2 linked regions of the Chlorobaculum tepidum TLS genome follow. The protein of the gene in region 1 interacts with the protein of each later gene in a pairwise test. Links are inferred from orthologs where the notes say so. Each region holds a gene or a part of one and is shown on either strand. Other genes may lie near its edges.

Region 1 (8,660 bases):
ATGCTTCTTGGCTTTCGGAGCAGCTTTGGCTACCGGAGCACCCGGCGCAGCTTTTGCCGCGGGAGCTGCAGGAGCACCTTTGGGAGCCGGCGCGCCTTTAGCGGCCGGTGCTGCCGGTTTCGGAGGCGGCACCGCTTTCGGCTTGACATATGGAAGCGCAGACTCCTGACGAACACCGGAACGCCCAAGAGTCACCCCCAGCGAAGCAAGCCTTGGCTTCCCTGCTTGTTTTGCGGCGGAGGCGCCAGTTTTTGCGGCTGGTGCTCCTGCCTTCGGTGCAACTGGCCCTTTTGGTGCAGCAGGTGCTCCGGCTTTCGGAGCCGCCGGAGCGCCTTTCGGCGGAACTTTCGCTCCCGGAGCTGGTGCCTGGTTTTTATTTTCAACAGGTTCGGCCATACAAACCCCCCTCTCTAAAATTGTTTTACGTGGTAAACGTTATTGCTCAAGATGGCCGAAGGGGCATAAGCCCCTTCGTACCGAAATGTTACGCAATCATTTTCATCAGCGTATCGACCAGCTGGGCCAGCATCTGCTGTCCGGAAACCGCTGCATGGCTGACGGGAGGCGGCAACGGAGAGTTGGTCTGATAAAACCCGTTGGCAAGGAACAGGAAGACGAGCATGAAAGTACCGCCAAAGTACAGGAAGGTACCGGCAAGCTTGGAATCCGAAATGGTCAGTACCGGGAATCGGAAGTTAACGTCCCTGTTAAGGAACTTCTTGCCCAACCAGCGGATAGTGCGGGTCTGGATGTCAGCACCTTCGAGACGCGAACCACGATCCTCGAACCACACAGCAAAGCTGATGAACCACACCAGGTGACCGATCATAAGAATGGTCGAGAGGTGCGAGCTGGAGAAGATCGTCACGGTCTCTGTCCAGAAGTAGTAGAAGATACCCGATGTGTAGTGATGATGCAGGTGGGCAATCGAATCCCAAGCCTTTGCATCAGCAGCAGGCACACCGTACATCATCGACGCGATCCACGCGCCATCGATGTACCAGCAGACTGCCGAGAGACCTTTGATACCCCAGAGCATGGCGAACCAGAGCTGGTCCTGAATAGAGACACCGCAAGTACCACCATAGACAGGGCCAAGGCACGGGAAAGAGTAAGAGTTCTTCTTCAGTCCCAAGTCATCCCACAGCGGAGAGGTATGAGCGAAGAAAGCGATACGAACCAGAGCGATCAGCGAGAAGAGCGAACCTGCCGTGATAACGTGAGCCATCACCCAGTCATTGATGCTCGGATCGGCGAACATCCACTGGAAAATCGGCAGCGGCTTGAGCCAGTAGAACGACATCGTGATGTTGGTGCCGAAAATGTTCAGCTCACAGATGGTGTTCCAGACAATAACAGCATAAACCGAAAGCATGGTCGCGAAGCAAAGCGCCATGACGGTACCAAGAATCTTGACCTGAACTTCCTGATCACGCCCCTTGGTGATCCAGATCGACTTGATCTGGTTGTACATACCGTTGAGCTGGATCTTGAGGAGATACTGACCACCATGATATACGCCCGCAAAGACATAGAGCACACCACAAATAATGTGGTTGAAGACAATCAGGTTGGTGACAACCCTTGCCATGCCAAACGCCTCGCCGCTCTTGGGCAGAATGGCATAGGCAGGGAAGTCGGCAAACTCCTTCGCACCAGAGATAACCTTACCGCCCTGCTCGACAAAGTTGAAGCTGACACGATTGAACGGTTCGCCATAGAGGTAGAAGACCAGCTTGTCGAGTTCCTTGTAGTACGGAGCGAATGACGGCTGCTGGAAAGCCACGAAAGCAATACAGCCAAGCGCAATGTTGATGTAGCCGATAGCGGTCAGGTGAACCGAAAAGGCGGCTTTCATGTCATCGTTGAGGTGAATAGCCGCATTCGGAGGGTTGTTCCACCAGTAAATGCCGAGAGCGAAGAAGATCACGGCAAAGACGAACGACATGAAGGTCTCGGAGTTGATCGTCTGGAAATCCGGAATCGGAGCGAAACCGAGAATAGCCCACATTACGATTCCCCAGCCAAGGAAGAGAAGCGACATGTACACGGCGTGTGGCCCAAGAGCCTCTTTGTACGACTTTGCACTGGTGCCGTTGAAAACCACATCACCAAACTTGCCGAGGAAACGGAAATCGCGGAAGTTACCGCAACGGCCAGTGAAGGGGTTCGTCAGATTGTGCGTCCAGTGACGCCATCCTCCAAAAATGAGCACAGAACCGACAAGGAAATGGAAGGCTGCCCATCCGAGAAGCCTTGCACCAGCAGCCTCGAGGTCGGCAGTCTTGGTGCTGTAGGTGTCGATGCCGAGCGAAACCATTCTCGGCTTGATGGTCAGGTAGAACCAGTTGTCATGGAAACCCGGAGCGCCCCAGGGAAAAACCTGGATTCCCGAGATGTAGTAGATCCCCATGATGAAGCCCAGAACACCGAGCAAGGCAAGATGGCCACCAACCACCTGCTCATCATCGAGCTTTTCGGTATCAAAGATCTGGTACCACTTCGTTGAGCGTGTTTCCGTTCGCTGAAACAGAAAACGTCTCATTTTGGCGGCATCCTGTTCTTTAATGACCGATGCTCCGCCTGGCGCGCCATTTGCCTTCGGAGCTGGTGCGTTCCCTTTGGGAGGAGGCACTGTCCCCTTCGGCTTGACCCCTGCGGGTTTCACTTGTTCAGCCATTGTATGTTCTCCTTTGTTTGAACGTATTTTCAGGTTGAAGAAACCGAAAAAACCGGCAACCTTTTTCCCGTCTATGCGGTCAACGCTGTGTCACGGCACGGTAACCGGCGACGAACAATTGACATAGAGAGATTCCCGGAAAAAACATTTTTGCAGTCTGGCTCAAGAAAAGGTACCCTGCAACAGTAGCAAATAAAATAAGAAAATTTCTTTAATAAGAAAGTTTTTTGCCCGCTGGCTCCGCAATCAACAGTATTTGAAAAGTAAAATCAAACAACTTCATTTTCCATGTTAATATCGGGTAAAACTAATATTTTACTGAAAACTGACCTTCAAAAAAAAGAGACATGCACATCGATTTCACCAAAATGTCGGGAGCTGGCAACGACTTCATCGTCATCGACAACCGTCAGGGATTGTTTAACCTGACCCATGAGCAGGTGCGCGCCATGTGCACCCGCAGAACCGGCATCGGAGCTGACGGATTGATCCTTCTCGAAACTTCAGAAACCGCCGACTTCAGGATGAACTACCATAATGCAGATGGCTTTCCGGGCACAATGTGCGGCAACGGCGGTCGATGCGCTGTCTGGTTTGCCCACCTCATCGGCATCCGGCCAACAGGGAAACACTACCGTTTCGAAGCCGGCCCGAGCACATACGAAGCTGAAGTGACCGGCGAGGAGTCGGTCAGACTGCACATGCTTCCACCATCGGATTTCAGGGATGGATTGCAAGCCGGTGCTTGGAACTGCCATTTCGTCGATACCGGTTCGCCGCACGCCATCGCTTACGTCAACAACCTTGACCAGCTCGATGTATTGACCGAAGGCGGAAACATCCGCCACAACAAGGAATTGTTCCCTGATGGCACCAACGTCAACTTCCTTGAAATCACCGCTCCGGATGCGCTCAGCATCAGAACGTTCGAGCGAGGCGTCGAGGATGAAACCCTCGCCTGCGGCACCGGCACCGTAGCCGCAGCCTTGATGAGCTTCCGGCTGGGCAAGGTTACGTCGTCACTTGTCAGGGTAAAGGTCAAAAGCGGCGAAACACTGATGGTGGGATTCAATGAAATGATGGACGAGATATACCTTGAAGGCCCAGCCCGAGCAGTTTACCGGGGAACCATCACGCTGTAAGCCCGTCTTACAGTTAGTTTGTCGGCGGCGGGATAGGCTGTCTTGCCTGAACGTACAGACTCCGTCAACCATGCATGTGGCAAACTTTTATCATGTGGCCCCAGACGGGGTGCTTCAGTGCGACCTCTGCCGTCACTACTGCCGCATCAGACCGGGGCGGACTGGCTTGTGCCGTGTGAGGTAAAACATAGACGGCCAGCTGGTCTCGCTCTCTTACGGCCGGGCGATCTCGCTGGCCGCCGATCCGGTGGAGAAAAAGCCGCTCTACCATTTCATGCCTGGCACCATGACCTGGTCGTTCGGCACGCCCGGTTGCAACTTCAAATGCGCCAACCGCCAGAACTGGGCGATCAGCCAGATGGGCCAGGACAAATCGATTCCGCTGGCCACGCCCGAGGCGATTGTCCGCAATGCCATGAACACCGGATGCTCCTCGATCTCCTGCACCTACACCGAACCGACCATCTTCGCCGAATATGCGCTCGACGTCATGCAACTTGCGCGGCAGACAGGTCTCCGGAACATCTGGATCAGCAACGGCTACCTGTCGCCGTTGTGCCTCAAAACTGTCACCCCCTGGCTCGACGCAATCAACGTTGGTCTGCAGTCGATGGACGACGCATTTTACCGGCGCGTCTGCGGCGCACGGCTCGATCCGGTGCTCGACAGTCTCCGGCTGATTCAGGAAAGCGGCATGCACCTCGAAATCACTACTCTCGTCATTCCCGGCCATTCAAGCGATCCAGCCATGCTCGAACGGCTCGCCGGATTCATCGCGCACGACCTCGGAACCGGGGTGCCCTGGCATATCATCCCGTTTTATCCGGAGATTTCATGGAAAATGCAGGACACTCCGCCAACTCCGGCTGAGTCGATTGAACAAGCGTTTGAGATCGGGCGAAAAGCCGGATTGTCATTCATCTATGCGGGCAACGCACATAGCGATACCTTTTGCGACCAATGCAGCGCCAGACTGGTCGGAAGAAAAGCGAGCCCTTTTGGTGACTACCGGATAGAGCGATTCGACACCGGCGGCCGATGCCCTGTATGCCATGCCCCGTCACCGATGCGCGATTGACCGGACAACTTTTCGTGAATCCTGAAATTTTTTCAATCTCTCGAACACTCCCCTCATGCAGTCATCGAACGATCATCCCCAGCCAGCCACGGAGCCATTCGTGCTTGACAACTGCTCAATGGCCGGACTTACCAAAGAAAATCCTTTCGACATCGCCCGCCGCCAGCTCGATGCTGCCGCTGGAATCATCGGTCTTGACGCCGAAGTGCTCGAACTGCTGCGCTGGCCGATGCGGGAAATGCATGTCACCATTCCGGTCAAAATGGACGACGGAGCGGTACGCGCTTTTCACGGCTTCAGGGTGCAGTACAACGACGCACGTGGCCCCAACAAGGGGGGCATCCGCTTTCATCCCGACGAAACTATCGACACGGTCCGGGCGCTTGCAGCATGGATGACCTGGAAAACCGCCGTCATGGACATTCCGCTCGGCGGCGCCAAAGGGGGCGTTATCTGCAATCCGAAAACGATGTCGCCCGGCGAACTCGAACGGCTGTCGCGCAGCTACATCCGGCAGGTCGGCCGCCTGCTCGACCTCGAAAAGGATGTGCCTGCACCCGACGTTTACACCACGCCACAGATCATGGCCTGGATGGCTGACGAATACTCTTTCATGCAGGGGCACAACGATTTCGGCGTCATTACCGGCAAACCGCTGGCGCTCGGCGGATCGCTCGGGCGCGGCGACGCGACGGCGCGGGGAGGCATTATCTGCATCCGTGAAGCCGCGAAGATGCTCGGCATCAATCTGCGCGGGAAACCCGCCGCCATCAACGGCTTCGGCAACGCCGGAGCCTTCGCCCACAAGCTCGCCGTCGAGCTGCTCGGCATGAAAGTGGTGGCCGTCTCCGACTCGAAAGGCAGCATTTACAACCCGGATGGATTCGATCATCAAGCCCTCATGGAGTACAAAAAGCAACACGGATCGGTCGCCGATTTTCCCGGCTCCACGCCGCTGACCGACGCCGGACTGCTGGAACTGGATGTGACCGTGCTCATACCGGCGGCCCTTGAAGATGAAATTTCCTGCCGCAACGCGCGGAACATCCAGGCGAAAATCGTCGCCGAACTGGCCAACGGTCCGACCACCCCGGAAGCTGACAAAATTTTGCACGAGCGCGGCGTCTATCTCATTCCCGACCTGCTCTGCAACGCGGGTGGCGTAACCGTCTCCTATTTCGAAATGGTACAGAACGCCAGTGGATGGTACTGGGAAGAGGAGGTCGTACATCGCCAGCTCGAAAAGAAAATGGCCGCCGCAATCAAAGCCGTGCATCAGGCCGCCGTGCAGTACAGCGTCGATAACCGCACAGCAGCCATGATCGTGGCGATTCGCCGCGTGGCCGAGGCGATGAAGCTGCGTGGCTGGGTGTGAGGCTCAGAATGCGAATTGCAAGTGCCGGACAGGCCGTCCGGCACTTTGCGTTCATGACCGGAATACCGCCGGTGGGGAGTTTCACCCCGCCCTGAGAATTCGCTTCAGGGAAAAGCCCGAAGCAGCGGCAAGATAGTAACGAATTCAAACGCGCCAAAACCTCCGCGGCACCTCCAAAAAAAGTGAACTTTTTATTTCACTCGAGACTTTACTTGACTATTGATTGATGATATGACCAAAGATGAGGCATCAGTCTGAACGTCAAGGCTTTTGTTTCCATTAAACCTTATCCAAAAGGAGATAAAGTTATGCAGAAATGGGTTTGTGTCCCCTGCGGCTATGAATACGATCCGGCAGACGGCGATCCGGAAAACGGTATCGAGCCAGGAACGGCTTTCGAAGATCTTCCGGAAGACTGGGTCTGCCCCGTGTGCGGCGTAGACAAGTCTTTCTTCGAACCGGTTTCCTGACCCCTTACCGATTTCACGCTTCAGTCCGGCAAAGTCCTTTATTTGCCGGACTGGGTGTTTTCAGACGTATCTTCAGCGGCCGGTTCCGGTGTTGATTCCTGCTTGATGCTGTCAGGCTGAGAAGCCTGGTGGATCAGTTGTTCCGGTACGCCGACCACGATTGAATCCGGCGGTTGAACGACCGGTGCATCGGGAGCGGTCATCACTTCACTGTAATCCGGGACCACAAGCCCTCGCCTCACCATGATGGCGTAGATGTGTTTGGCGCGCGCCTTCACAAAACGCGAAGAGCCGGTTGGCGGATAGAGAATCGGGTTCGGAAGTGCCGCCGCCAACCTCGCCGACTGGCTGGCCGTCAGTTGTGATGCTCTGACGCCGTAATAGTGCCGGGCAGCCGCCTCGATACCAAAAATCCCGTCTCCCCACTCGGCTACGTTGACGTAGATTTCCAGAATCCGTCGCTTTGACAGCGTCTGTTCTATCCGCCAGGTCAGAATCGCCTCTTTGATCTTTCTCAAAGGATTTTTCGATGGGGAGAGATACAGGTTTTTGGCAAGCTGCTGACTGATGGTGCTGGCTCCAAATTTGAACTCACCAGCCTTGATATTCTTTTCAATCGCACCCTCCATAGCCTCGAAATCGAACCCCTCATGATGCCAGAAGTTGTTATCCTCCGAAATGAGCACCGCCTTTATCAGCGAGGGAGAGACCCGCTTCAGCGGCACCCAGCGCTGCTCGATGGTTTTATCGCGCCCTTCGCTGCGCCATTCGGCCTCGCGATACTCCATGAAGGCGGTTTTTCCGGGATTGGTGTGAACCAGCCGGGAAACATCGGGCACAAAGAAATAGCGGCCAACATCGACCGCCAGCAACAGAAGAATAAACAGAACGATGTTTCTGAGAAATTTCATGGGGATAACTACGATTCCAGTTGATATGCCGCGCTTTTCCTGAACATACGGTTTTATGGGCGCGGAAAAAACGGCTCTCGCCATGAACGGGTTTTGGCGCGGGTTTTTCCTTTTTTTAACTACCTTTAAACGGGTTAAAGAATCTCTTCGTTGCCCGTATGTGAAACCCATGATTATGTACAAGCCATGAAACACTCAAACAAAACGTTCGGCGTCGTCCTTGCCATCGGCATGGGCGTGCTGTCAACCGGAACTCTTCCGGCAAACGCCTCGGCGGCGGTGGACGGTAAGATTGTCTTCGACAAAAATTGCAGCGTTTGTCACTCGATCGCCCCACCGCCAAAATCGGCTCCTCCCATTCTGCCCATCTCCGCCCGCTACCATCAGCGCTTTTCATCGCGCGCCAAAGGCATTAAATACATGGCTGACTTCATAAAGTCACCGTCAAAAGAGAAAGTGCTTGCCGACCAGCAGGCGATCACCCGCTTCGGTCTGATGCCACCGGTGCCGCTCAACGCCGAAGAGCTGAACGCCGTGGCCGCATGGGTTTGGGATCAAAACACGGGCGGCAACTGGGGACCAGGCCGTGGCGCACGACAGGGAAACGGTTACCAGCGCTGAGCAATTGCCGTCAAAACCGGCCAACAAAAAAAGCAGCAGGTGCGACCCTGCTGCTTTCTCCCGCCTGAACAGCCTCATTATGAGTGGTGAGGAGTACCCTTGGGCAGACTCGAACTGCCGACCAACAGTTTAGGAAACTGCTGCTCTATCCACTGAGCTACAAGGGTATCATTGCTCTGGGCGGAAATCTACGAACTTATTTTTCAGGAAACAAACCTCTGAAAAGAGGCCCTCGGCTTTTTTCATATCTTTTTTGATCCACGATGTCCGCAACATTCGCGGCTAACCGCTCCTATGTTCTTCCGAACATGCGGTCGAGTTCGCCGAGTGAAAGCCTTATGATCACCGGACGACCGTGCGGACAGACATAGGGCATCCGGGTG
Region 2 (4,867 bases), 1.9 Mb from region 1 along the record:
GGCGTTGATGACGTTGTGTCGCCCGACAAACTGCATCGCCACTGGCTGGTGAACGCCGGATTCGGAGCAGAGCGTGAACGAAACGCGGCCCACCCGGTCCGCGCCGATCTGTTCGGCCCACCACGCGCGGCCCGCTCCCGGCTGCGCTCCGTAGCCGGTCTTGCGTGACAGACTCGCTCCTGCAGCGGCGAGGCGGTGATCGTCGAGATTGACGAACGCTGTTCCGCCGTGCGCTTCGAGGTAGCGGAAGAGCGCCGCCTCGGCATCGGCGACCCCGTCGAGGGAGCCGAAAAATTCGAGATGCTCGTGGCCGATGTTGGTCAACAGGCCGTGTGTCGGTTTGGCAAGCGAAGAGAGGAACTCCATTTCGCCGGGATGGTTGATGCCCATCTCGATCACGGCCACTTCGGTGTCGCGGCGCATCTGCAAGAGCGTCAGCGGCACGCCGAGGTGGTTGTTGTAGTTGCCCTGCGTGACGAGGACGTTGAAGCTGGTCGAGAGCACGGCGGCAAGCATCTCCTTGGTGGTGGTCTTGCCGTTGCTGCCGCCGATGCCGATTACCGGAATGTCGAAGCGCTCCCGGTAGGCGGCGGCGAGCTGCTGGAACGCCTTGACCGGATCGTCGGCGACGAGAAAACGGCGGTCGTCGCCCTGATGCTCCGCGCCCTTTTCGACGAACCATTCGCGCGACACCACGGCCCACGACGCACCGTTGGCGAACACCTCGCCGACGAAGCGGTGCCCGTCGGTGCGCTCTCCCGGCAGCGCGACGAACACTGCGCCATCGACCGCCTTGCGAGAATCGATTACCACCACCGGATCGTCGAGCCGGTACCCCTCGCCAACGTCACGGGCCACGACGGTTCCCGCCCGCTCGAAATCGCTGAACATCAGCGCTCCTTTCATCTTCACTCCCTGACTTCCGTTAACTCATTTCATTTGCGCAAAACATGCCTCCAGACACTCGCGGTCGGAAAAGTGGTGCTTCACGCCCCTGATCTCCTGATACGCTTCGTGCCCTTTTCCTGCCACCAGCAGAATATCGCCCGCACCGAGCTGCTCGACCGCCCGGCGGATCGCCTCGGCACGGTCGGCGATGCGTAGATGCACCCGGCCCGCCATGCCTGCCTCGACCTCGTCGAGAATCGCTTCCGGATTTTCGTCCCGTGGATTGTCGGAAGTGAGAATCACCCTGTCGGCCAGTTCGGCGGCGATGCGGCCCATTTCGGGGCGCTTCTGCCGGTCGCGGTTGCCACCACAGCCAAAGACCACCGCGAGCTTCGCGTCGGCAGGCGTCACCGCGCGCAGGGCTTCGAGCGCCTTTTGCAAGGCGTCAGGCGTGTGAGCGTAATCGACCACGGCGCAGCGGCTGCGGTCGCGGCTCCAGATGCGCTCCATTCGGCCCGCGATCGCATCGGCGGCGGCGAGGCTGCGAAGCGCGGTAGCGGGATCGATGCCGAGGCCGACGCCGACCGTGAACGCTTCGAGCATGTTCATCACGTTGTACGCGCCCGGCAGAGGAACCTGCATCGCCATCGACTGTCCGTCAAACGTGACATCGGCTTTCGAGCCTTCGACCGTCGAAGCGGTGATGACCGCATGGAAGCGACGAGCCGGATCGCAGAGCGATGTATTATCGCCGGTCGAGCAGCAGAAAACGCGCTCCGGCGCAAGCCTGGCGGCCATGAACTCCGCACGGGGATCGTCGGCGTTGATGACGGCGAAGCCCTCGGCGTTGAGCTGGTCGAAGAGCAGGCGCTTGGCTTCGGCGTACTCCTCCATCGTTTCGTGAAAGTCGAGGTGCTCCGGCGTGAGGTTGGTGAAGACGGCGGCGCGGAAGAAGAGGCCATGCACTCTGTCGAGCACCAGTGAGTGGGAGGAGACCTCCATCACCGCCGCCCGGCATCCGGCATCGACCATCTGGCGGAAAAGATCGTGAAGCCTGTTCGGCTCGGGAGTGGTGCGTTCGAGCGGAATGTCGTGATTGCCGATGCGGCAGAGGCCGGTGCCGATGTATCCGGCGGCGACGCCCGATGCGTTGAGCATCGAGGTGACGAGCCGCGCGGTGGTGGTCTTGCCGTTGGTGCCGGTTACGCCGATGAGCATGAGCTTGTCCGAAGCGTTGCCGTAAAAGGCTTTCGAGAGTTCGGCGAGCGCCTTTCGGGCGTCCGGCACGACGAGCCAGGTGACCGAATCGCTGTACGCAGCCGGAAGCTCTTCGCACGCCACCGCCACCGCGCCCGCTTCGATGGCCGCGCCGATGAAGTGGTGGCCGTCGGCGACGAGGCCACGCACCGCCACGAAGAGCGCACCCGGCGTGACCGCCCGCGAGTCGCAGGTCACGCCCGTGATGACGGCTCGCGCTCCGTCGCCGCCCCGGCGTTCAGCCAGCGCGCCGAGAGCGGCGACCAGGTCGTCGAGCTGCGCACCCGGCGCTCCTTCGCGGATTTCCTTCATTACTTGTTCTGAACCCTTTTCGCCAGGCGAACCCTGACCGTTGTTTCTTTCTGTACCTTCGTGCCGGGCGCGATGCTCTGCGAGGTCACGCTGCCGCCGCTGCTCCCCGATGGTTCCAGCTTCAAGCCGTTCCATTCAAGTAGCTTGGCGGCTTCGCTCTCACGCAATCCTTTCAGCTCTGGAACAACCACTGTCGAAACGCGGTCAAGCAGCTCCTTTTCGGGGGATTTCATGCTCAGCCGTTTCTGCATCTCCAGAGAGCAGGCTACCGCGCGGCCGCAGACCCTCGAAAAAACCGGAGCCGCCACGGCTGACGCATAATACGCTGTCTGCGGCTCATCGACAACGATAATCGCAGCATACTGAGGATTGTCGTAAGGGAAAAATCCAACGAACGACGCTACGTAGTAGCGCCACCCTTGATAGCTGCCGTTGTGCAGCTTCTGGGCCGTGCCGGTCTTTCCGGCGACCGGAATTCCCTCGATTTTCGCCGACATGCCGGTGCCCTTTTCGACCACCGCGCGGAAATATTCCCGCGCCATGTAATGGGCCGTTTCCGGCTTCAGCGCCTGCACCACCTTCAGCGGCCTGGTCTCTTCGATGGTCTTGCCGTCAGGCCCGCTCACTCTTTTGATGATGAAGGGTCTCATGCGCACGCCGTCGTTGGCGAGCGTTGCGTAGGCCTGAAGCACCTGGAGTGGCGTGGCCATCACCTGATAGCCGTATCCCATCCACGGCAGCGTCATTTTGCCCCAGCGCGAAACCGGCTTGAGAAATCCGCCCGATTCGCCGATGAGGCCGACGCCGGTTTTCTGGCCAAAGCCGAGGGCGTGGGCGTAGCGGTAAAAGGTCGTGGCTCCGACCCGCATGGCGGTGCTCGCCGCGACGACGTTGCTCGACTCGGTGATCGCCTTCTGGAAGTTCATCGCTCCGAACGGTTCGTGATCCCGCACCTGCTTGCCGTAGATGGTGATCGACCCGCCGTGGCCGTCCACCGGTGTTTCCGCCCTCCAGCCGAGCGCCTCGGTGGCCGCCGAGGCCATGACGATCTTGAAGGTCGAGCCCGGCTCAAACATATCGGTAACGGCACGATTGCGCATTTGATCGGCGGTCAGCCCGCTCCTGCGGTTCAGATCGAAAGTGGGGTAGTTGGCCATCGCGATGATTTCACCCGTCCGGACATCCATGATGATGCCCATCGCGCCACTGGCCTTGAACTCCTTGACCGCCTGTGCAATCTCCTCTTCAAGGATCCCCTGCACATCGGCGTCGATGGTCAGCGTCACATCATTGCCTGCAAGGGGCTGCACCTGATCGGCGTCGGGAGCCGGATAGCGTTCGCCGGTTGCCGAGCGCTGAAAAATCCGCACGCCGTCGCGTCCGCTGAGCTGGCTTTCGAAGCTCTTTTCGAGTCCGCTGATCCCCTTGTTGTCGCGATCGGTCAGGCCGATGAGCTGGGCGGCCACGTTCAGGTAGTAGCGATGCTGCTCGCGCCGGAACCCTACACCCTTGATTTTGAGACTCATCAGTTTCGCGGCCTGCGATACCGGCACGTTGCGCTCCAGCCAGACAAAACGCTTGTTCTTGCGAAGCAGATCGAGATAGTAGTCGCGGCTCTTGCCGAAGGTGTTCGCAAACAGTTTTGCTGTAGCGCCGGCATCGTTCACCTGCTCCGGATCGGCGTAGAAAGAGATGCTCTCGACGCTCTCGGCAAGCGGACGACCGTAACGGTCGAGAATGCGCCCCCGCCGGGCTTTTTCGGTTACGATCGTCTCGTATTGCCGGCTCGCTTTCGCTCGGTATTTTTTGACATCGAACACCTGGATGCCCAGCAGCTTCGAGACGATCGCCAGGCAAAACAGCAGCATGAGCGCAACCATAATGCCAAGGCGCAGGCTGAATTCATGGTCGCTGGTGCCGCGGTGGTTCTCCGGTGTTGTTCTCGCCTGGTTCATGCATTCTTCGATAAAAGAGGGGTGCTGTCAGGGTTCAATCTCGACCGGAGGAATGAATGAGGAGTCGAGTCCGAGATTTTTGGCATAACCGGAGATGTACCGGATGCTCTGAAGCTCCCGGCTCTTTAGCTTTTCAGCAGTCGAGATGCTGGTACTGATCCTGAGCTGTTCCCGCAAGCGTTCGTTGCGCTTGGCCAGGTCATTGATCGCCAGGGTATTGTTGATCTGCACCAGAAACAGCACAGTCCCCAAGAGGAGGTAAACGAACGTTCTCAGGCGCAAGAGTGAGTCTATATCGAAAATTTCGGGCGAATTCGCCTGTGGTGATGCTTTGCGAAATGGCTCCGGATCGAAGCCGAATGGCCGCCGCTCCCTCACATCGACGACACCAAGCTCATAGCTTGCCATGTTGCTCCCGTCCTCCTTCCCCAAAATTTTGCCCGGCCTGCCAACGA

Evidence for each region.
Region 2: the proteins of mtgA (region 1) and AYT24_RS00200 interact in binary tests that used the Escherichia coli proteins (3 or more experiments, as listed by UniProt). The link is inferred for Chlorobaculum tepidum TLS from one-to-one orthologs.

Annotation. Positions count from the first base shown.
Region 1 is NC_002932.3:1,915,213-1,923,872, forward strand. Bases 5,721-8,660 are described here. They hold mtgA (monofunctional biosynthetic peptidoglycan transglycosylase), read right to left. Parts: upstream 7,657-8,660; coding sequence 6,784-7,656; downstream 5,721-6,783. Other genes in these bases: AYT24_RS09135 (Glu/Leu/Phe/Val family dehydrogenase), read left to right, coding at 5,721-6,275; rd (rubredoxin), read left to right, coding at 6,584-6,745; AYT24_RS09150 (cytochrome c), read left to right, coding at 7,843-8,277; mutL (DNA mismatch repair endonuclease MutL), read right to left, coding at 8,570-8,660. Outside these bases: AYT24_RS09115 (indolepyruvate ferredoxin oxidoreductase subunit alpha), read right to left, coding at 1-396; AYT24_RS09120 (photosystem I reaction center subunit IX), read right to left, coding at 485-2,680; dapF (diaminopimelate epimerase), read left to right, coding at 3,028-3,822; amrS (AmmeMemoRadiSam system radical SAM enzyme), read left to right, coding at 4,022-4,900; more of AYT24_RS09135, read left to right, coding at 5,019-5,720. UniProt on the Escherichia coli protein: Peptidoglycan polymerase that catalyzes glycan chain elongation from lipid-linked precursors. May play a role in peptidoglycan assembly during cell division in collaboration with other cell division proteins.
Region 2 is NC_002932.3:35,867-40,733, forward strand. What follows is about bases 1,935-4,865. They hold AYT24_RS00200 (penicillin-binding transpeptidase domain-containing protein), read right to left. Parts: upstream 4,413-4,865; coding sequence 2,457-4,412; downstream 1,935-2,456. Other genes in these bases: AYT24_RS00195 (UDP-N-acetylmuramoyl-L-alanyl-D-glutamate--2,6-diaminopimelate ligase), read right to left, coding at 1,935-2,457; AYT24_RS00205 (hypothetical protein), read right to left, coding at 4,440-4,820. Also shown: murF (UDP-N-acetylmuramoyl-tripeptide--D-alanyl-D-alanine ligase), read right to left, coding at 1-906; more of AYT24_RS00195, read right to left, coding at 931-1,934. UniProt on the Escherichia coli protein: Essential cell division protein that catalyzes cross-linking of the peptidoglycan cell wall at the division septum. Required for localization of FtsN.